4 regions of the Shinella sp. 1A1 genome follow, and region 4 is predicted to be linked to each of the others. Evidence: predicted binding sites of a transcription regulator. Region 4 holds the regulator's gene; each other region holds the start of a gene.
What was found. Region 4 encodes LexA, which represses DNA repair genes until DNA is damaged. Its sites were predicted from a motif close to TGTTCNNNNTGTGTTCNG; they were not measured.

Region 1 (5,107 bases), on a different replicon from region 4:
AAGGACCGGAATGGCTCGCCATCTTCAAGAACTACCATGCCGGCGCGCTGGCGGCTGCCGCAGGAGACAAGACGACGGCCCGCGCTCGGCTCAATGAGGCGATCCTCGACCGTAACGGCGCGAGCGCCGCGCCCGACACGTTCCTGCGCGCCGTGATGGCACTGGCACGGCTGGAAGCGCGCGAGGGCAACAGGCAGAAGGCGCTCGACGCGGTTTCCGTCGGCGATAACTTCGTCAACAGCTATGCGCCGCTGAAGGCGCTTCGCCAGAGCATCGAGGCCGGCGACAAGCAGGAGCAGCAGGTACGCACCGCCGCGCAGGGCGCCGCCGCCGTGCTCTTCTCCATCGGCGGGGCGCTGAACCGCGAGGGCGCGGAAGACATCGTCTCGCTCTACCTGCAGGCCGCCCACGCGCTCGATCCCGACAGCGACGACGTGCTGGTGCTTCTGGGCGGCCTCGCCGAGACCCAGAAGAAGCCGGAAAAGGCGATCGAATATTACCGCGCCGTGCCGGAAAAGTCGCCGATGCGCCGCATTTCCGAACTGCAGCTCGGCCTCAACCTCAACGACACCGGCAAGCCCGACGATGCCAGGAAGCATCTTCAGGAGCTGATCGATGCCGACCCCTCCGACCTGCGCTCCTATCTGGCGCTCGGCAGCGTGCTTTCCGACGCCAAGGACTACAAGGCGATGGGCGCGCTCTACGACAAGGCCGTCGACGTCATCGGCTCCGTGCCGCAGCGCACCCATTGGACCATCTTCTTCCAGCGCGGCATCGCCTATGAACGCCTGAAGGAATGGGACAAGGCCGAGCCCAACTTCCGCAAGGCGCTGGAGCTCAATCCGGACCAGCCGCAGGTGCTGAACTATCTCGGCTATTCCTGGGTGGACATGAACCTGAACCTCGACGAGGGCCTGGACATGATCCGCAAGGCGGTGAGCCTCAAGCCCGACGACGGCTATATCGTCGATTCGCTCGGCTGGGCCTATTATCGCATGGGCCGCTTCGATGACGCGGTGGCGGAACTGGAACGGGCGGCCGAACTCAAGGCCGGCGACCCGACCATCAACGATCACCTGGGCGATGCCTACTGGCGCGTCGGCCGCAAGCTGGAAGCCACCTTCCAGTGGAACCGCGCGCTCGGCTTGAAGCCGGAAGAAGCGGAGATTCCCAAGATCAAACTGAAGGTCGAGAACGGCCTGCCGGACCTGCCGAAAACCGTCCCTGCCTCCGCGGAAGCCAAGGACGACAAGCCCGCGCAGAACACCTCGCCGGAAGGCAAGGCGACAGACCGCAAGTCCTGACGCGATGCCCGTCGAAAGCCTTTCGGGCTTTGCCGTTGTCGAACCGGCACCGGCCAAGATCAACCTCGCGCTCGCCGTCGTCGGCCGGCGCGAGGATGGCTACCACCTCCTCGACAGTCTCGTGACCTTCGCCGCCTTCGGCGACCGCATCGGCCTGTCGCCCGCGGCCGAAGACCGGTTCACGCTTTCCGGCCGCTTTTCCGAGACCCTTGCTGCAGAGGGCGACAACCTCGTCATCCGTGCCCGGGACCGCCTGCGCGCTGCGTTCGCCCGGCACGGCAAGGCCGCCCCGCCCGTCCACATCCATCTCGAAAAGAACCTGCCCATCGCCTCCGGCGTCGGCGGCGGCTCGGCGGATGCGGCGGCGACGCTGCGCGCTCTTGAGGCGCTCTGGCAGACCCGCCTGCCGCACGGGGAGCGCGAGGCGCTCGCCCTCGGGCTCGGCGCGGACGTGCCGATGTGCCTTGCCGGCCGCCCGCTGATCGCCCGCGGCATCGGCGAGGATATCACGCCCCTCGCCCTGCCGGCGCTGGCGATGGTGCTGGTCAATCCGCTGGTCGGCGTTTCCACGCCCGCGGTCTTCAAGGCGCTCGCCTCCCGGCACAATCCGCCGCTCGTCATGAACGACGCGCCTGCCGGCTGGCTCGATGCCATCGGCGGCTTGCGCAACGATCTGGAGCCCCCTGCCCGCGCGCTCTGCCCGGAGATTTCCATGATCACGGAAAGCCTTGCCGCGACGGATGCGCGCCTGGTGCGCATGTCCGGTTCCGGCGCCACCTGCTTCGCGCTATATACGAGCGAGGCGGCGGCGGAAGCGGCGGCGGCGATGCTGGCGCAGCGCCATCCCCGCTGGTTCGTCACCGCCACCCGGACAATCGGAGGCAGCGATGGCGAAGCTTGACGAAACGAGACCCTTCATTCCCGTCGGCATCGCCGTGCTCACCGTCTCCGATACGCGAACGCCCGAGACCGACCGCTCCGGCGATACGCTCGCCGCACGCATCGCCGATGCCGGCCACCGCCTCGTCGCCCGCGCCATCGCGCCGGACGATGTCGGCGCGATCCGCGCCCGGGTGGAGGCATGGACGCGCGACGAAGCCATCGACGTCGTCATCACCACCGGCGGCACGGGCTTTACCGGCCGCGACGTGACGCCCGAGGCGCTGGAACCGATCTTCGAAAAGCGCATGGACGGCTTTTCCGAGGTCTTCCACCGCATCTCCTACGACAAGATCGGCACCTCGACGATCCAGTCGCGCGCGACCGGCGGCGTCCTCAACGCCACCTTCGTCTTCGTGCTGCCGGGCTCGCCCGGCGCCTGCAAGGACGCCTGGGACGGCATCCTCAAGGCGCAGCTCGACTATCGCCACATGCCCTGCAATTTCGTGGAAATCATGCCGCGCCTCGACGAGCATCTGAAACGCTCGCCCGGCTGACCGCACTCTCTAGTTCTGTGTCTTAATGCGCATCGCCTTCGCCGCCCAGGCAGGCACGATCTCGGCGACAAGCTCGCGCACCGCCCGGCCGTTGGCGATGTCCGCCAGCGCCATGCCCGGGCGCAGGCCCGCCGCCGCCGTGCGCTTGCTGACGAGATAGCCCTGTTCGAGCAGCGACCTGCGGCCGAGCCGCTGGAGGAAGCCCCGACGATGGTTGCGGGAAGCGGCGAAGCGCGCCGGCTTCAGGTCGATCGCGACATGGTCGGTGACGGCGTCCACCCAGCCCGCCAGCGGCCGGGCACCGGGCTCCAGCAGCAGCAACCAGTCGCCGCGCGCCGACTGCACCACGTCCTTCAGGTCCCAATCCGTCAGAAACCGGCAGCCGGCAGCGTCGGCCACCCGCGCCGAGCCATCGGTCGAACCGTGGTCGAGCACGATCACGTCACGTACAACGCCTTCGACCGCGCCCGCCACGAGCGCGGAAAGCGTCTGCGCCAGTTCCGCCTCGTCGTTGCGGCATTCCATGATGATCGTCAGCATTCCTTCCCATACCGCATCGCAGCATCGATTGCCACCATCCGACCGCCCTGCCGGGCGGGACGGAAATTTGTTCTTGCAATGTTCTCATTTCGGCGATAGGAATATAGTCATTGAATCGGGGCGAGACGGCCCCGCCCGGAGACAGCCATGAACGATCTTGTGAGCCTCAGGCAGGGCGCATTGGCGCCCGGCCACACGAAGGACGTTGCCGATGCGCTGATGGCGCAGACGGGCATGCGGGTCGACGGCGACCGGCGGCGCGGCCGCGCCGCAGGCCTCAATTTCACCGGCCGCTTCGAGCCGGTGACGCGCGAGACATTCGACGACGGCTGGCAGACGCTGGAGGAGCTTCCACCCTTCCGCACGGAAGTGCAGGTCGAGAAGCCCCGCACCATCATCACCCGCAACGAATCGCCGGACATTCCCTTCGACCGCTCGATCAATCCCTACCGCGGCTGCGAGCATGGCTGCATCTACTGCTTCGCCCGGCCGACCCATGCCTTCATGGGCCTCTCCGCCGGCCTCGACTTCGAGGCGAAGCTCTTTGCCAAGCCCGATGCGCCGAAGCTTTTGGAGCGCGAGCTTTCCAGGCCCGGCTACAAGCCGCGCGTCATCGCCATCGGCACCAATACGGACCCCTACCAGCCGATCGAGAAGGAGTGGCGCATCATGCGGCAGATCCTCGACGTGCTGGACAAGGCGAACCATCCGGTCTCCATCGTCACCAAGTCGGCGCTGGTCATGCGCGACATCGACATCCTCTCGCGCATGGCGGCGCGCGGGCTCGCCTGGGTCGGCATGTCCGTCACCACGCTCGACCGCAAGCTCGCCCGCACCATGGAGCCGCGCGCCGCGACCCCGCCGCGCCGGCTGGAGGCGATCCGCGCGCTGTCGGAAGCCGGCATCCCGACGGCGATCATGATGGCGCCGATCATCCCCGGCCTCAACGACCACGAGATCGAGCGGGTGCTCGATTCGGGCAAGGCGGCGGGCGCGCTGGAAGCGAGCTACGTGCTGCTCCGCCTGCCGCTGGAGGTAAGCCCGCTCTTCCGCGACTGGCTGCTGCGCAACTACCCGGACCGCTACCGCCATGTCATGTCGCTGGTGCGTTCCATGCGCGGCGGCAAGGATTACGACGCCGAGTTCGGCAAGCGCATGAAGGGCGCCGGCCCCTATGCCTGGCAGATCGCCCGCCGCTTCGAAATGACCGCCAAGCGGCTGGATCTGACCCGCACCCGCCGCAACCTCGCCATCGACCAGTTCATCCCGCCCTCGGGCAGCGGCGTGCAACTTTCGCTGCTGTAAATCCGCGTCGCAGGCGAGGGATGTGTCGCCACACATCTCTCTCTGGCAAGCCTATCGCCATGGGATTGGACCTCGCCATTCTTCCTTTTCCCCTCGGGGAGAAGGCGGCCCGAAGAACCGGATGAGGGGGCCATACAGCTAACGGCGTCAATTTGAATATGTCCTCCGGCCCGGTAGCGGGCCGGCCTCGGCAGAACCGCTTTCCGGCCCGCGCCATCCCCTGGGCGCCCCGGAAGCTCCTCCGGCGCGCCGCATCCGCCGGAGGACTTGCAGGGAATCGGACGGATGTGCATGGTCTCCGCCATGGCCAAGAGCATATCCTCCGATTCCCGCCTCCTTTTCGACATGCCCGAAGGGCCCGATTTCTCGATGGAGATCGCGGCCCGCAAGCGCGGCCTGTGGCCGGTCGCCGGCACGGACGAAGCCGGACGCGGCCCGCTCGCCGGCCCCGTCGTCGCCGCCGCCGTGGTGCTCGACCCGGACAATATCCCGCCCGGCCTCCACGATTCCAAGCAGCTGAGC
Region 2 (5,107 bases), on a different replicon from region 4:
ATCGGCGTGATCAGCGAGCTCGTCAACGACGACGGCACCGTGATGCGGGGCCCGCAGGTCGCGGCCTTCGCGGAGAAGAACGGCCTCAAGCAGGTCTCCGTCGCCGACCTCATCGCCTATCGCCAGCGCAAGGAAACGCTGATCGAGCAGGTCGGCAGCTTCGATATCGAGACGCCCTACGGCCGAGCCCGGGCCGTAACCTACACGCTGCCCTGGGACCCGATGCAGCACCTCGCCGTCGTCTTCGGCGACATCCGCGACGGCGTCGACATTCCGGTGCGCTTGCATCTCGAAAATGTCGGCGGCGACGTCTTCGGCGCGGACCGCCAGATCGACGGCATCATGAAGCGCATCGCAAGTGAGGGCCGCGGCGTCGTCGTGTATCTGCGCGAGGGCTCGGTCGGCGTCGGCCAGTCGTCCACGGCGCGCAAGGGCATGCATGACCGCGAAGGCCATGACGAGGCGCAGGCCCGCGAGAGCGAATGGTTGGAAATCGGCCTCGGCGCGCAGATCCTGAAGGATCTCGGCATCACCTCGATCCGCCTGATGGCCTCGCGCGAGCGCCACTATGTCGGCCTCGAGGGCTTCGGCATCAAGATCAGCGCCACAGACCTCAGCTGAATTTCAGCCCCATTGAATATCCCGCATCCGTGAAACGTCTCGCGGTTGCGGGATTTTCCTTGGGGGCGGACGGCATGTGGGATTTCAGCATCGGCAGGACCATCGGCATCCTCGCGCAGACGATGCCGTTCATCCTCATGCGCATGGCGATCTATTTCGTCATCACGCTCGCCTTCATCCTGGCGACCGGCACCGGCGCCGGCATCGGCTACGGGGTGGGCTCGCTCAGCGACAGCCCGGAATCCTTCGCCATATGGGGCGGCATCTTCGGCATGGGCTTCGTCGGCGTTGCCGTCTACTGGGCGCGCGAATGGCTGCTCTACATGGTCAAGGCCGCCCATATCGCCGTCATCGTCAAGCTGATCGACGGCGAGGCGCTGCCGGACGGCAAGGGACAGGTCGCCTATGGCCGCGAGATCGTCACCGCCCGCTTCGGCGAGGCGAACGTGCTCTTCGCGCTCGACCAGCTCATCAAGGGCGTGATCGCGGCGATCACCGGCCTCATCGGCGGCATCGCCGCCTTCCTGCCGATCCCCGGCCTCGACGGCATCGCACGCTTCGCCAACACTGTCATCCGCCTGTCGCTGACCTATGTCGACGAGATCATTCTCGGCTATAACATCCGTACGAACAGCGACAACGCTTGGGAAAGTTCCCGCCACGGCCTCGTGCTCTATGCGCAGAACGGGCTGAAGATGGTGAAGAACGCCGTCTGGCTCTCCGTCTTCCTGTGGATGCTCTCCATCCTCGTCTTCGTGCTGGCGCTCGCGCCGGCCGCCGCGATCCTCTACGCCTTCCCCGGCGAGATCGCCCGCCTCAGCTTCGTCGTCGCCATCGTCTTCGCCTGGGCCTTCAAGGCCGCGGTACTGGAACCCTTCGCCATCGCCGCGCTGATGGCCGTCTATTTCGATACGATCCGCGGGCAGGTACCGGACCCCGAATGGGACGCGAAGCTGACCGGGGCTTCGGACAAGTTTCGGGCGCTTGCGGAGAATGCGCGGGGTGCGTTCGGCGGGCGGCCGGTGGCGGCATAGTTGCCCCTCATCCCGCTGCCGCGACCTTCTCCCCGCAGGCGGGGAGAAGGGGTATGCCGGGCCGTTTTCCAGACATCGTGACCATGGCGGGGGGTGAGGCAACGCCACAACGCCCTTCTCCCCGCTTGCGGGGAGAAGGTGCCGGCAGGCGGATGAGGGGCCGCGCTACGCCCCCTCCCCGCGCCATCCATCGAGATACCGCACCTCCTCCACGCCGGAGAACTTCGCCAGCCGCTCCAACTCCGCCTCCAGCCTTTCCATCCGCCCCGCCGAGGCGCGCACCTTCGGCTCCCACCAGAGACGCTTGACATCCAGCGTGCCTGCCTTGCGGTCGGCCTTCATGTCGATGCGGCCGACGAGGCGGTCGCCTTCCAGCAGCGGGAAGACGTAGTAGCCATATTGCCGCTTCGGCTCCGGCACGAAGACCTCGATGCGATAGAAATAGCCGAAGAGCCGTTCCGTCCGGTTCCGGTCGCGGATCAGCGGATCGAAGGGCGAGAGCACGCGCAGCCGGTTCGGCGACTCGGGAATGTCGCCGAGACGTTCGGGGAAATCGGCGAAGGCATGAGAGGCGCGTGGCTTGCCGCCGTCGGCCGGCTCGATCAGGACGGGGCGGAGCTCGTCGCGGTGGGCCTCCACCCAGGCCTTCGCCTCGTCCGGCGAGATCAGGTCCCAGAAGGCGGCGATCTCGCCGTGGGTGGCAAAGCCGAGCCGCTCCAGCGCGCTGCGGCAGGCCCAGTCGACGAAGGCGTCGTGCTCCACGTCCGGCGCGTGATGATGCGCCGGGACGACACGCTCGACGAGATCGTAGACCTTCTGGAAATTCTCCCGCCGGGCGATGGCGACCTTGCCGGTGCGCCAGAGATATTCCAGCGCCGTCTTGTTGGGGTGCCAGTTCCACCAGCCGCCGGACCTGTGATCGTCGGCCTTCAGATCGCGCGAAAGCACGGCACCGCCCGAGACGATGCGCGCATAGGTCTCGTCGAAGGCCTCCTCGAAGCCCGGCTCGCGCCATTTGCGCCAGCGTTCGATGATGGTGGCGTCCTCGCGGCGGAAGCGGTGCTTCCAGTAGCGGAAGAAGGCGCTCGGGATGATCGAGGCGTCATGCGTCCAGTTTTCGAAGAGCTCGCCGTCCTTTTCCAGAAGCTCGGCCAGATGCTCGCGCCGGTAGGTCTGGTTGCGCGAGAAGAGAATCTGGTGGTGCGCGCGCTCGACGGTGGCGATGCTGTCCACCTGCACGAAGCCGATATCGTGGATGAGCCGGAGCAGTCCCTCCTTGCCGAGCAGACGGCCGGGAGAGGCGCTGAGACCCTGTCGGGCGAGGAAGATGCGCCGGGCCTCGGCATTGGGGAGAAGAATCGTCATGGGTGGATGATAGGCATACATTCTTGGTTTGTTCCACTGCTTTTGAAACACCGCATCCAGCCCGCCCCCTCTGCATGCCGGCATCTCCCCGACAAGGGGGAGATGGAGGAGACTTGCTCACCGTTCAGAATTGAAGGCGAACGGTGCGTCAGGTTAAGCCCCTCCCCCTTGTGCGAAGGGGTTTCCCCAACGACCACCGCCCGGGTTCCCTTTGCGCCGCGCCATGCTATAGCTCCCACCCACTTTCCGCGAACCGGGACCCGCTCTTGGACATCGTCTTTTCCGCCGCCACGGTGCGCTACGGCGGGCGCATCGCCCTCCATCCGCTCGACCTTTCGCTCACGGAGCGGCGCATCGGCGTGGTCGGCCTCAACGGCTCCGGCAAGACCACCATGGCCCGGCTCATCAACGGCCTCGTCAAGCCGACCGAAGGCACGGTGACGGTCGGAGGGCTCGATACCGTGAAGGACGAGGCGGCCGCGCGCGGGCGGACCGGCTTCATCTTCCAGAACCCGCAGCACCAGATGATCCTGCCGGTCCTTGCCGAGGACATCGCCTTCGGCCTCAAGAACCGCGGCCTCGCCAAGGCCGAGATCGCCGAGAGGACGGACGCCATTCTCGCCCGCTTCGGCATATCGCACCTCGCGCGGCGGCGCGTGCACGAACTCTCCGGCGGAGAGACGCAGCTCGGCGCCATTGCCAGCGTGCTCGTCACCGGGCCGGACCTCCTCATCCTCGACGAGCCGACCAACCAGCTCGACCTGAAGAACCGCACCCTGATCGAGCGCACCATCGCCGAGCTGCCCGAACAGGTCCTCGTCATCACCCACGACCTCCCGCTGCTCGAGGGCTTCGACCGCGTGCTCGTCTTCAGCGAGGGCCGGCTTGCCGCCGATGCGCCGCCGGACGAGGCGATCCGCGCCTACCGGGAGATCGCGGCATGCTGAACGGGCTCGACATCGAGGGCAACTCGCCGCTCCACCGCATGCCGGTGCGCGGCAAGCTGATCGTGCTCTTCACGGCGGCGATCGGGCTGTTCTTCCTTTCGGACCTTCGCCTTCTCGTGCCGGCGCTCGGCCTTGCGGCCGCACTCTTCCTTTCGACGGGTATCGGCATTGCGGAAGCCTTCCGCCGCACGCGCTTCGTGCTCTTCACGGTGTTGCTCGTGGCGGCCGCGAACTATGTCTTCGTATCGCCGCACGAGGCGGACGTCGTCTTCTGCCGGCTTTCCATCCTCGTGCTGCTTGCCGCCGCCATCACCGCGGCGACCGGCATTTCGGCCTTCATGGACGAGATCGCACGGCTTGCCGCCCCGCTGGAGCGCCTCGGCCTCGTGCGGGCGGCGGATGTAAGCCTTGCGGTCGGCCTCGTCATCCGCTTCGTGCCGGAGATTCTGGCGCGCTATCACGACATCGCCGATGCACACAGGGCACGCGGCCTGCCGCTGCGCCCGCTCACGGCCCTTGTGCCGCTGATCATCCTGACGCTGAAGGATGCGGATACGATCGCCATGGCGATTGACGCCCGTGGCTTTCGGCGTCACTAAAGTGCCGAGGCCTTTCGAGCCACTGGCCTTTTCGAACGAGGACATGAAGTGACCACCAGAGATCTCGTGCTTGTCGCCCTTTTTGCCGCCATCATGGTCGTTCTCGGCCTTCTGCCGCCGATCACGCTCGGCTTCATTCCGGTGCCGATCACCGCGCAGTCGCTCGGCCCGATGCTCGCCGGCTGCATTCTCGGCGCACGACGCGGCTTCCTCTCCATGCTGCTCTTCCTGCTGCTCGTCGCCATTGGCCTACCGGTCCTGTCGGGCGGACGCGGCGGCTTTGCCGTGCTCGCCGGCCCGACGGGCGGCTATGTCGTCGGCTGGGCCTTCGGCGCCCTCGTCTGCGGCCTGATCGCAGAGCGCCTCGTGCGCGAGGGGCAGAACGAGATCGCCCAAATCGCCGCCTTCGTCGCGGCCGCCTTCGTCGGCGGTGTCGTGACCGTCTATCTCTTCGGCCTCGTCTGGCTGAGCTACGCGACCGGCAATGCCTTCCTGCCGGCGGTCGCCGCGTCCGCGGCCTTCCTGCCGGGCGACCTGATCA
Region 3 (5,107 bases), on a different replicon from region 4:
CCATCATGTCGGCGAGGCGGCCGAGCGCAATGCGCTGGAGATCCTGCAGATCCGCCACCGGCGCGACGCCACGGACATCCAGCCGCGCAATCCGCTGGGCCTGGAGGCCCGCGACCGGCGCGTGCATCTCGCCATCATGATGATGGAGCAGCACACCGAGGACCTCCTGTCCATCGACAGCATCGCCACGATGACGAATGTCTCGCGCCGCCAGCTCGAGCGGCTGTTCGAGAGCGACATGGGCGCCTCGCCGAGCGCGATCTACATGAAGATCCGCATGGCGGCCGCCTTCACCATGGTGGTGCGCACCAACAAGCCGCTGATCGAGATCGCGCTGGAGACCGGTTTCGAGAGCCTGTCGCACTTCACCCGGCGCTTCCGCGCCGCCTTCGGCGACACGCCGTCGCAGATCCGCCGCGACGGGCGGCGTCAGGCGGGCTGAGCGCAATTCTCCTTGCGGCTGGGAACCAAGCCGCGCGCCATTCGTTCGGTCTGGATTGCTGACAAGGAGACCGCAATGGCAAGCAACGACGTCCAATCCCAGATTTCCGCCCTGCGTGACGAGATCGCCCAGCTTCAGAAGGATCTCGGCGAGCGGAGTGCCGAGGCCTATGAAACCGTGCGCGAGCGCGCCGGCAGCGCCATGGAGGCGGCCCGTCCCGCCGTCCGCTCCGCGACGAAATACGTGCGCAACGAGGGCGCGGCCGTCGCGCAGACCGCGCGGGAGCATCCCGCCGCCCTTTCCACGCTCGTGCTGGGCGCGGGGCTGGCCGGCATCGTGCTCGGCTATCTGCTCGGGTCTCTCGAAAGCGAACCGCCGCGCCGCCAGCGCTGGTTCTGAACGTATAAGAAAGCCCGGCATTGCCGGGCTTTTTTCATGGCATCGGGAAAGATCGCCTACCGGTGGCGCAGGCCGCAGAGATAGCCGATGAGGGCAGCGCCGGCGAGGGCGGCGATCGGATTGGCCTGAATGGTCTGGCGCAGGTCCTCGCGCAGCGATTCCGCCTTGGCGACCGCAAGCTGCCCCGTGCCTTCGGCGATCAGGCCCGCGGATTCCTTCAGCCGGCTGATCTCCGCCTTCAGCGCCTCGATCTGCTCGCTGACCGCGGCCTCCGCGGCGGCGGTCTTCGCTTCCTCCGAAATGGTGTCGCGACCTTCAACGACGCCGAGCGTGCGCTTGCCGGTGCTCTTTTCGTCAGCCATGGGCATGTCTCCTGCATTGGTGGGAATGGCGGGAGGAGAAACTTCCGCCGTGCCAGTTGGTTCCCGCCGATGATTCAATCTGTGATCTCGCCGACCGGCAAGACCGATTGACTCTTTTGGAAATTGAGAACAAATAGAGAACAATTATCCGTCAGCAGGAGCCGAAAAGCCATGTCCGCCTCCGTCCATGCCGTTGTCGCAGACCTGCGCGACCGCATCCGGCAGTTCGACGGCCGTGCCTTGCGCGACCGGGTGGTTCTGCCGTTCGGCGTGCCGGAGATCGACGACCGGCTGCCCGGCGGCGGATTGGCGCTCGCCAGCCTGCACGAGGTCTGTGGCGGCGGCAACGACGCCGTGGAAGGGGCGGCCGCCATGCTCTTTGCCGCCGGTATCGCCGCGCGCACCAAGGGGCAGGTGCTCTGGTGCCTGACGCGGCCGGATCTCTTCGCCCCGGCGCTGGCGCAGGCGGGGCTTGCCCCCGGCCGCGTCCTCTATGTGGAGGCCGGCGACGAGAAGAGCCTGCTCCTCTGTTTCGAGGAGGGGCTGCGCCATGGCGGGCTCGGCGCGGTGGTGGCGGAAGTCGCGCGCCTGTCGATGACCGCCTCGCGCCGCCTGCAGCTTGCCGCGGAAGCCGGCGGCACGCTCGGCATCGCCCTGCGCCGCTTCCGGCAGGGAGGGGGCACCGATGCCTTCGCGCTGCCTTCCGCCGCCGTGACGCGCTGGCGGGTTTCCATGCGGCCGTCCGTGCCGCTTGCCGTGCCCGGCATCGGCCGGGCCCGATGGCTGCTGGAGCTGACCCGTTGCCGGGCCGGCGAGGCGGCTAAGTTCGAAGTGGAGGCATCCGATGCCGAGGGTCGTATCGCTTTTTCTTCCCGGCTGGCCGATCGATCGCCTGAGACGGGCGCTTGGCGCCTCGGCGCCTCCGCCTGACCGGCGGCTCGTTCTCGTCGGGCGGGATGGCCCGCGCCGCATCGTGACGGCGGTGAGCCGCCCGGCGGAAGAGGCGGGCCTGCGCGTCGGCATGCCGCTGACCAAGGCGCATGCCCTGCTGCCCGACATCCTGACCATGCCGGCCGATCCCGCGGCCGATGCCGCGGCGCTCGCCCGCCTTTCCCTCTGGGCCTTGCAGCACTACGCGCCCATCGTCGCGCCGGACCCGCCGGATGGCCTCGTCATCGACACGACCGGCGCCGACCACCTGCATGGCGGCGAGGAGCGCATGCTGACGGGCATCGTCAACCGCCTTGCCGCCTCCGGCATCGCCGCCCGCGCCGCGGTGGCCGACAGTTGGGGCGCGGCCTATGCCGTGGCGCGCTTTTTGGCCGATCCGGTTCGCGTCGTGCCACCCGGCGCGGCGAGTAAGGCCGTGTCGCCGCTGCCGCTACAGGGCCTGCGTATTCCGCCGGAAACGGTGACGGGCCTGCATGTCCTCGGTTTTGCCGGCATCGGCGATGTGCTGGCCGTGCCGCGCGCGCCGCTCGTCCTGCGTTTCGGGGTGCTCCTCGGCCGCCGGCTCGACCAGCTGCAGGGCATCGTCTCTGAGCCTGTCGATCCGCTGCGCTACCCGGAACTCGTGACCGTCCGCAAGGTCTTCGGCGAGCCGATCGGCGCGCCGGAGACCATCGCGCGCTATACGGCCGCCCTCGTGCAGGATCTCTGCCTTGCGCTGGAAAAGCGCGGGCTCGGCGCGCGGCGGCTTGATCTCGTCCTCCATCGCGTCGATGCCTCTCTGCAGGCGATCCGCGTCGGCACGGCCCGGGCGGTGCGGGAGGAGAAGCGGCTCGTCCGGCTCCTCTGCGACCGGATCGAGACGATCGATCCGGGCTTCGGCATCGAGATCATGGACCTGACCGCCACGCTCGCCGAACCGCTCGTCCTGCAACAGGCCGTTTCCTCTCTGGTCGAGGAGGAGAGGGCGGACCTTGCCGGGCTCGTCGACGTGATCGCCAACCGCATCGGCGCGCGCCGCCTCTACCGCATCGCGCCGGTCGAAAGCGACGTGCCGGAACGCTCCGTCCAGCGCATCGCCCCGCTTGCTCCCGATGACGGGGCCACATGGCAGGGGGACTGGCCGCGCCCCGCCCGTCTTCTGGCACGGCCGGAGCCTGTCGAGGTCGTGGCGCTCCTGCCCGACCACCCGCCCGCCTTCTTCACCTGGCGCGGCATGCGCCGGCGCGTGAAGCGCGCCGACGGGCCGGAGCGCATCTTCGGCGAATGGTGGAAGCGCGACGCCGAGCTTGCCGCCGTGCGCGATTATTTCCAGGTGGAGGATGAGGCCGGCGAGCGCTTCTGGCTCTTCCGCTCGGGCGACGAGGCCGAGGCTGCGAATGGCGCAGGCTGCTGGTTCCTGCACGGGATCTTCGCATGAAACCGCGCTATGCCGAGCTTCAGGTCACCTCCCATTTCTCGTTCCTGCGCGGGGCGAGCAGCGCGGCCGAACTCTTCGCGCAGGCAAGCGCCCTCGGCATCGATGCCCTCGCCGTGGTGGACCGCAACAGCCTTGCCGGCGTCGTGCAGGCACACAGGGCGGCGAAGGAAACGGGCATGCGCCTCGTCGTCGGCTGCCGGCTGGACCTTGCCGACGGCATGTCCTTGCTGGTCTATCCCACCGACCGCGATGCCTATGCCCGTCTCTGCCGCCTGCTCACCCTCGGCAAGAAGCGGGCGGCCAAGGGCAAGTGCCATATCGACTGGGCCGATGTCGTGGAATGGAACGAAGGGCTTCTTGCCGTGCTGGTGCCGGACGAGGCGGACGAGACCGCTGCCTTCCAGCTTCGCCGTCTTGCCGAGATCTTCCGCGACCGATGTTATCTCGCCCTGACGCTGCGCCGCCGACCGAACGACCAGCTCCGCCTCTTCGAATTGTCCAACCTCGCCGCGCGGTACCGCGTGCCCACCGTCGTCACCAACGACGTGCTCTATCACGAGCCCGGCCGCCGCATGCTGCAGGACATCATGACCTGCATCCGCCACAACGTCGTCATCGACAATGCCGGCTTCCTGCGCGAGCGCCATGCCGACCGCTACCTGAAGCCGCCGCAGGAAATGCACCGCCTCTTCGTCCGCTACCCGGAGGCGCTTCGGCGCTCGCTGGAGATCGTGGAACGCTGTCGCTTCTCGCTGGACGAGTTGAAATACCAATATCCCGACGAGAAGGAATATGCGGATCTCACGCCGCAGGAGGCGCTGGAAAAATATACATTGGAAGGTGCGAATTCCTTTTATAACAATGAGATACCGGAAATAGTTCGTAAAAAGCTTCTGAAGGAGCTCGGCTTGATCCAGAAGATGAACTATGCGCCCTATTTCCTTACGGTGAATGCCATTGTCCGGCATGCCCGCTCGATCGGCATCCTCTGCCAGGGGCGCGGCTCGGCTGCCAACAGCGCCGTCTGCTTCGTTCTCGGCATCACCTCCATCGAGCCGACGGTGAACGGCTTGCTCTTCGAGCGGTTCGTTTCCGAGCAGCGCGGCGAGCCGCCCGACATCGACGTGGATTTCGAGCACGAGCGCCGGGAGGAGGTGATCCAGTGGATCTACGAGACCTATGGAAAGGACCGTTCCGCCCTCTGCGCTACCGTCATCCGCTACCGCTCGCGGGCGGCCATGCGCGATGTGGGGCGGGCGCTGGGCCTGCCCGAGGATGTGCTGAAGTCGCTGTCCTCGCAGGTCTGGGGCTGGTCCAACGACATTCCGCAAACCCATGCGGGTTCGGCCGGCCTCAATGTGGACGACCGCCGCATGAAGCTGCTGTTCGAACTCGCCCGGCAACTGATCGACCGGCCCCGCCATCTCTCGCAGCATCCGGGCGGCTTCGTCCTGACGCGCGACCGGCTGGACGACCTCGTGCCCATCGAACCGGCGGCGATGGACGACCGGCAGGTGATCGAATGGGACAAGGACG
Region 4 (5,107 bases):
CCGGCGCGGAGATCATCGATCTCGGCATCGTTGGCGACGACAAGCAGGCTATCCTCGAAGCGGTGCGCAATGCCCTGTCGCTCGACATCGACGTGCTGGTGACGCTGGGCGGTGCCTCCGTCGGCGATTTCGACCTCGTCCAGCCGGTGCTCGGCGAGGCCGGCATGGAGCTCGACTTCTGGCGCATCGCCATGCGGCCCGGAAAGCCGCTGATGGTCGGCCGGCTCGGCCCGGTCCAGTTCGTCGGACTGCCCGGCAATCCCGTCTCCAGCATGGTCTGCTCGCTGCTCTTCCTGGAGCCGCTGGTCCGCCGCCTCGCCCACCTGCCGCCGAAGAGCCGCCTGCACAAGGCGATCGCCGCCGTGCCGCTCCGCGAGAACGACCACCGGCAGGACTATGTCCGCGCCCGCATCGCCCGCGGCCCGGCCGGCGAACTCCTCGTCACGCCCTTCGACAAGCAGGATTCCTCGATGATGAAGATCTTCGCCGAATCCGAGGGGCTGCTGATCCGTGCGCCGCACGCGCCCGCCGCGGACGCCGGCACCCCCTGCGACGTCCTTCTCCTGCGCGAGCCTGCCGCCTGAGCGGCATTATTGTTTCAGCGGCCCCTTGCGGAACACATATGGAACAGATAGTGTCTGTTCTGGATTTGTTTCACGATTCTCGATGGGGATGCCATGCTGACGCGCAAACAACAGGAACTCCTGCTGTTCATCCATGAGCGTATGAAGGAATCGGGCATTCCGCCGTCCTTCGACGAGATGAAGGATGCGCTGGACCTTGCTTCCAAGTCCGGCATCCACCGTCTCATCACGGCGCTTGAGGAGCGCGGCTTCATCCGCCGCCTGCCGAACCGGGCGCGCGCGCTCGAGGTCATCAAGCTGCCGGAAGCCTATTCGCCGAGCCTCCAGCCCCGGCGCGGCTTTTCCCCCGCCGTCATCGAGGGCAGCCGCGGCAAGCAGCCCGCGCCGGCCGCCGCCCCGCCACAGCGCACCGCGCCGCAAGCCGATATGGCCTCTTCCGTCTCGGTGCCCGTCATGGGCCGCATCGCCGCCGGCGTGCCGATCTCCGCCATCCAGAACAACACGCATGACGTCACCGTCCCGGCCGAGATGATCGGCAGCGGCGATCACTATGCGCTGGAGGTGAAGGGCGATTCGATGATCGAGGCAGGCATCCTCGACGGCGACACGGTCATCATCCGCAGCACCACCAGCGCCAATCCGGGCGAGATCATCGTGGCGCTGGTCGACGACGAGGAGGCGACGTTGAAGCGCTTCCGCCGCAAGGGCGCCTCCATCGCGCTCGAAGCCGCCAATCCCGCCTACGAGACCCGCATCTTCGGCCCCGACCGCGTCAAGGTCCAGGGCAAGCTGGTCGGCCTTATTCGCCGCTATCACTGAGCGGCGTGTCCGTTTCGAAACGGTCGGTGCGCCAGTCGTAGGTGCGGTGCCGGGACCAGGGGCGGTCGAGCGTTTCGACGGCTCCCGTGAACTCCGCATCGCCGAGCGCCTGGGAGACGGAATCCGTCGCCGGCCTGATTTCGAGGGCACCGGTCCTTCTCAGGTGCCGCGCGGTGACGAGCCTTGCGCCGGAGCGACAGGCATCGAGCCGGAGGGCGAAGGGCACGACGACGAGGTCGGCCCCGTCGCAGGCAAGGCCCAGGAAAGCGGTGTCCTCCAGCGTGACGATCCGCCAGCCGCTCGGTGAGACGGCGGCGCAGAAAGCCTTCCTTTCGCAGACGAAGCCGTTTTTCCGTTCGGCTGTCTCCAGCGCCGCGATCAGGGCGGCTTCCGCCTTCCCGCGGTCGGCCTTCCGGCGCGGGCGCTTTTGTGGTGACGTATCGGCCGGTTCTTCTTTCACCTGTTCGATCGTCAGGCCGGCCGTCGTCCGCATGTCCGGCTTCACGAGCTCGCCGAGCCGGAGTGCCCTTCGCCACTGGTCGTAGATGAAGCCCGGCGGGCGCGTGCGGTTCGCCGCCACCTTGCCGTCACTGAGGAAGGCGACGAGACGGCCGTCCTCCGATACCAGCACCTCCGGGTGCTGGCGTCCCTCCGGCCAGCAGGCGACGCCGATCCCGATGAGGACGAGCGCCGTTCCGGCATGGCGCAGCCGCGTGCGCAGGATGCAGAGCAGGCCGCCGCCGACACCGATCAGCAGGAAGGCGAGCGGCGGGATGCGGCCGATGACGATCTCCCCTTCCCAGCCGGCCACCCATTTCGACAGCGCGATCATCCAGTCGATGCCCTTGCCCATGATGGCGAAGGGAATGGCGTCGAGCCCGAAGGGCATGAGCAGCACCGCCATCATGCCGAACGGCATGACGATGGCGCTGATCACCGGCATGGCGAGCAGGTTTCCGGCCAGCCCGTAGGCGGGAATGCGATGGAAATGACCGATGGAATAGATCAGCGTGGAAAGGCTGCCGATCATCGAGGAGAGAAGCAGCCCGCCGAGGAAACGCCCGACCGAACCGCCGAAGAGCTGGAACGGCCTTCCCCGGCTCTCACGCCGGACCGGTCGCTCGCGCCAGGACGCATAGCCCGCGACGAGGCCGAGCGTTGCCGCATAGGACATCTGGAAACCCGGATTGGTGACGGCCGAGGGCGTCACCGCCAGGATGAGGATCGCCGAGATCGCCACATTGCGCAGGCTGATCGCCGAGCGGCCGAAAAGCACGGCGATGAGCATCACGCAGATCATGATCCACGAGCGAACCGCCGAGATGGCGCCGCCGGAGACGAGGATATAGAGCGTCACCATGACAAGCGCCCCGACGGCGGCGATCTTCTTTGCCGGATAGCGCTCGGCAAAGCCCGGAACGAGCGCCATCGCCATGCGCGCGCCGACGAGGAAGGTGCCAGCCGCGAGCACCATGTTGAGGCCGGAAATGGCGAGCACATGGGCAAGCCCGGCCTGCCGCAGCGCCTCCACCGTATCCGGGCTGATCGCCCGCTGCTCGGCCGTCACCAGCGCCGCGGCGATCGCCCCCGCGTCGCCGCCGATGCGGCCCCGAATGTGCTCGGTCAGGTTGTCCCGCCAGATCGCGATCTCCTGCAGGATCCTGACGTCCCATCCGGCCTCGCCGCCCGCCACGGCGACCGGCGCGCGATAGAAATAGCCGACGGCGCCGTTGCCGGCGAAATAGGCATCGAAGGCGAAATCGTTGAGGCCAACAAGCGCCGGCCCCGACGGAGGGCTGATGCGCCCCCGCCCCTCGATGCCGCTGCCGATCGGGACCGGTGCATGCTTCATCCGCGCCAGCATGGTCACGACGCCGGGCGCGCGCTTCAACGCCGGATCGCGGGTGGCTTCGACCGCGATGCGATAGCGGATCGCGCCGCGCTCGTCGCTCTCGCGCGACAGCACCCGGCCGACGACGTCCGTCGTCACCGGCGCATCCAGCATGACGGTGTCGAGCCGGGCGCTTTCGATGGCCGCGAAGAGCATGCCTGCGGGGATGAGGAAGGCGGCCGCGGCGGCGAGCGCCGCCCAATCCTCCCGATGCCGCAGTCGCCAGGCGGGCCAGATCGTGACGCAGGCCGAAAGGACCATGGCATGCAGCGGCGGATCGGCGGCGGCCACATACCAGAGCGCCGCCCCTATCCCGAGAAAGACGGGAACGAAGAGGAAGAAGTGCCCATAGGCCCGCTCGGTGGCGAAGGCTTCCGTGACGGCCCGCTCGCCGCCCAGTTCCACCAGAAACCGGTGCATCTTCCGGAAGAAGGAAGCAAGCCGCAGACGAAGGCGTGGCCTTTCCGCCACCGGTACCGGCAAGGCGCCGTCGTCGATGGCCATGCGAAAGGCGTAGGCCTCCGGCGTCTCCTTCCGTTCCGCGACTTTCCCCTCGGCCATGGCATCGGCCCCGCTTCCCCTGGCCCATCATGCAATCGAACAGGGAAATCTTCAATCGGCAGTAGGCTTGCCAAATGCTAAGCAAGACAGAAAGGATGCCCCCTCCATAATCTGAAAAGCACCCTCAAAAGTTGCTTGCAACTTCATGGAAAGGGTAGATATTGCGTTGCCGGAAAGCCTGTTTCCGCAATGCACAATTTGCCTTTCGTCGTGCTTGGCAGAGGCGGTGGAATGGGCTAGCAAAACGAGCATGTTCATGGGTCGGCACGGACCTCGTGCCACCATTGGAAACAACGGAGGATCGTTATGACAGGAACAAGCGCGGATGTATCGGTCGGTGGCAAGTCAGTTGAGTTGCCCACCCGATCCGGTACGATCGGCCCCGATGTGATCGACATCGGCACGCTGTACAAGAATACCGGTACCTTCACCTACGACCCCGGCTTCACTTCCACCGCATCCTGCGAATCGAAGATCACCTATATCGACGGTGACGAAGGCGTGCTGCTGCACCGCGGCTACCCGATCGAGCAACTCGCCGAGCACGGCGACTTTCTCGAAGTCTGCTACCTGCTGCTCTACGGCGAACTGCCGACCAAGGCGCAGAAGGACGATTTCGACTATCGCGTCACGCACCACACCATGGTGCACGAGCAGATGTCGAAGTTCTTCACCGGCTTCCGCCGTGATGCCCACCCGATGGCCGTCATGTGCGGCGTCGTCGGCGCGCTCTCGGCCTTCTACCACGACTCGACCGACATCACCGATCCGCACCAGCGCATGGTCGCTTCGCTGCGCATGATCGCCAAGATGCCGACCATCGCCGCCATGGCCTTCAAGTACCATATCGGCCAGCCCTTCGTTTACCCGAAGAACGACCTCGATTATGCGTCGAACTTCCTGCGCATGTGCTTTGCCGTTCCGTGCGAGGAATACACCGCGAACCCGGTTCTCTCGCGCGCGATGGACCGCATCTTCATCCTGCACGCCGACCACGAGCAGAACGCCTCGACCTCGACCGTTCGCCTCGCCGGCTCTTCGGGCGCCAATCCCTTCGCCTGTATCGCGGCCGGCATCGCCTGCCTCTGGGGCCCGGCCCATGGCGGCGCGAACGAAGCGGCGCTCAACATGCTGGCCGAAATCGGCTCCGTGGATCGCATCCCGGAATATATCGCCAAGGCCAAGGACAAGAACGACCCGTTCCGCCTGATGGGCTTCGGCCACCGCGTCTACAAGAACTACGACCCGCGCG

Region 1: ACZ48C_RS24385 (PA0069 family radical SAM protein) is a predicted target of LexA. The motif match lies at 3,349-3,366, and genes of this name have one in related genera.
Region 2: ACZ48C_RS24555 (energy-coupling factor ABC transporter ATP-binding protein) is a predicted target of LexA. The motif match lies at 3,039-3,056, and genes of this name have one in related genera.
Region 3: ACZ48C_RS19200 (ImuA family protein) is a predicted target of LexA. The motif match lies at 1,329-1,346, and genes of this name have one in related genera.

The regions. Positions count from the first base shown of each region.
Region 1 is NZ_AP039672.1:1,640,437-1,645,543, reverse strand. Features, by position in the region: gene ACZ48C_RS24405 (tetratricopeptide repeat protein) at 1-1,304, shown strand, start outside; gene ACZ48C_RS24400 (4-(cytidine 5'-diphospho)-2-C-methyl-D-erythritol kinase) at 1,309-2,205, shown strand; gene moaB (molybdenum cofactor biosynthesis protein B) at 2,192-2,740, shown strand; gene ACZ48C_RS24390 (glycosyltransferase family protein) at 2,750-3,280, opposite strand; gene ACZ48C_RS24385 (PA0069 family radical SAM protein) at 3,428-4,585, shown strand; gene ACZ48C_RS24380 (ribonuclease HII) at 4,889-5,107, shown strand, end outside.
Region 2 is NZ_AP039672.1:1,671,691-1,676,797, reverse strand. Features, by position in the region: gene ribB (3,4-dihydroxy-2-butanone-4-phosphate synthase) at 1-621, shown strand, start outside; gene ACZ48C_RS24565 (hypothetical protein) at 696-1,655, shown strand; gene ACZ48C_RS24560 (winged helix-turn-helix domain-containing protein) at 1,821-3,020, opposite strand; gene ACZ48C_RS24555 (energy-coupling factor ABC transporter ATP-binding protein) at 3,287-3,967, shown strand; gene ACZ48C_RS24550 (energy-coupling factor transporter transmembrane component T family protein) at 3,961-4,566, shown strand; gene ACZ48C_RS24545 (biotin transporter BioY) at 4,615-5,107, shown strand, end outside.
Region 3 is NZ_AP039672.1:530,458-535,564, forward strand. Features, by position in the region: gene ACZ48C_RS19185 (GlxA family transcriptional regulator) at 1-442, shown strand, start outside; gene ACZ48C_RS19190 (hypothetical protein) at 518-841, shown strand; gene ACZ48C_RS19195 (hypothetical protein) at 898-1,203, opposite strand; gene ACZ48C_RS19200 (ImuA family protein) at 1,375-2,133, shown strand; gene ACZ48C_RS19205 (DUF6504 family protein) at 2,048-3,571, shown strand; gene ACZ48C_RS19210 (error-prone DNA polymerase) at 3,568-5,107, shown strand, end outside.
Region 4 is NZ_AP039671.1:1,598,458-1,603,564, forward strand. Features, by position in the region: gene ACZ48C_RS08080 (molybdopterin molybdotransferase MoeA) at 1-584, shown strand, start outside; gene lexA (transcriptional repressor LexA) at 678-1,403, shown strand; gene ACZ48C_RS08090 (ComEC/Rec2 family competence protein) at 1,384-3,855, opposite strand; gene gltA (citrate synthase) at 4,162-5,107, shown strand, end outside.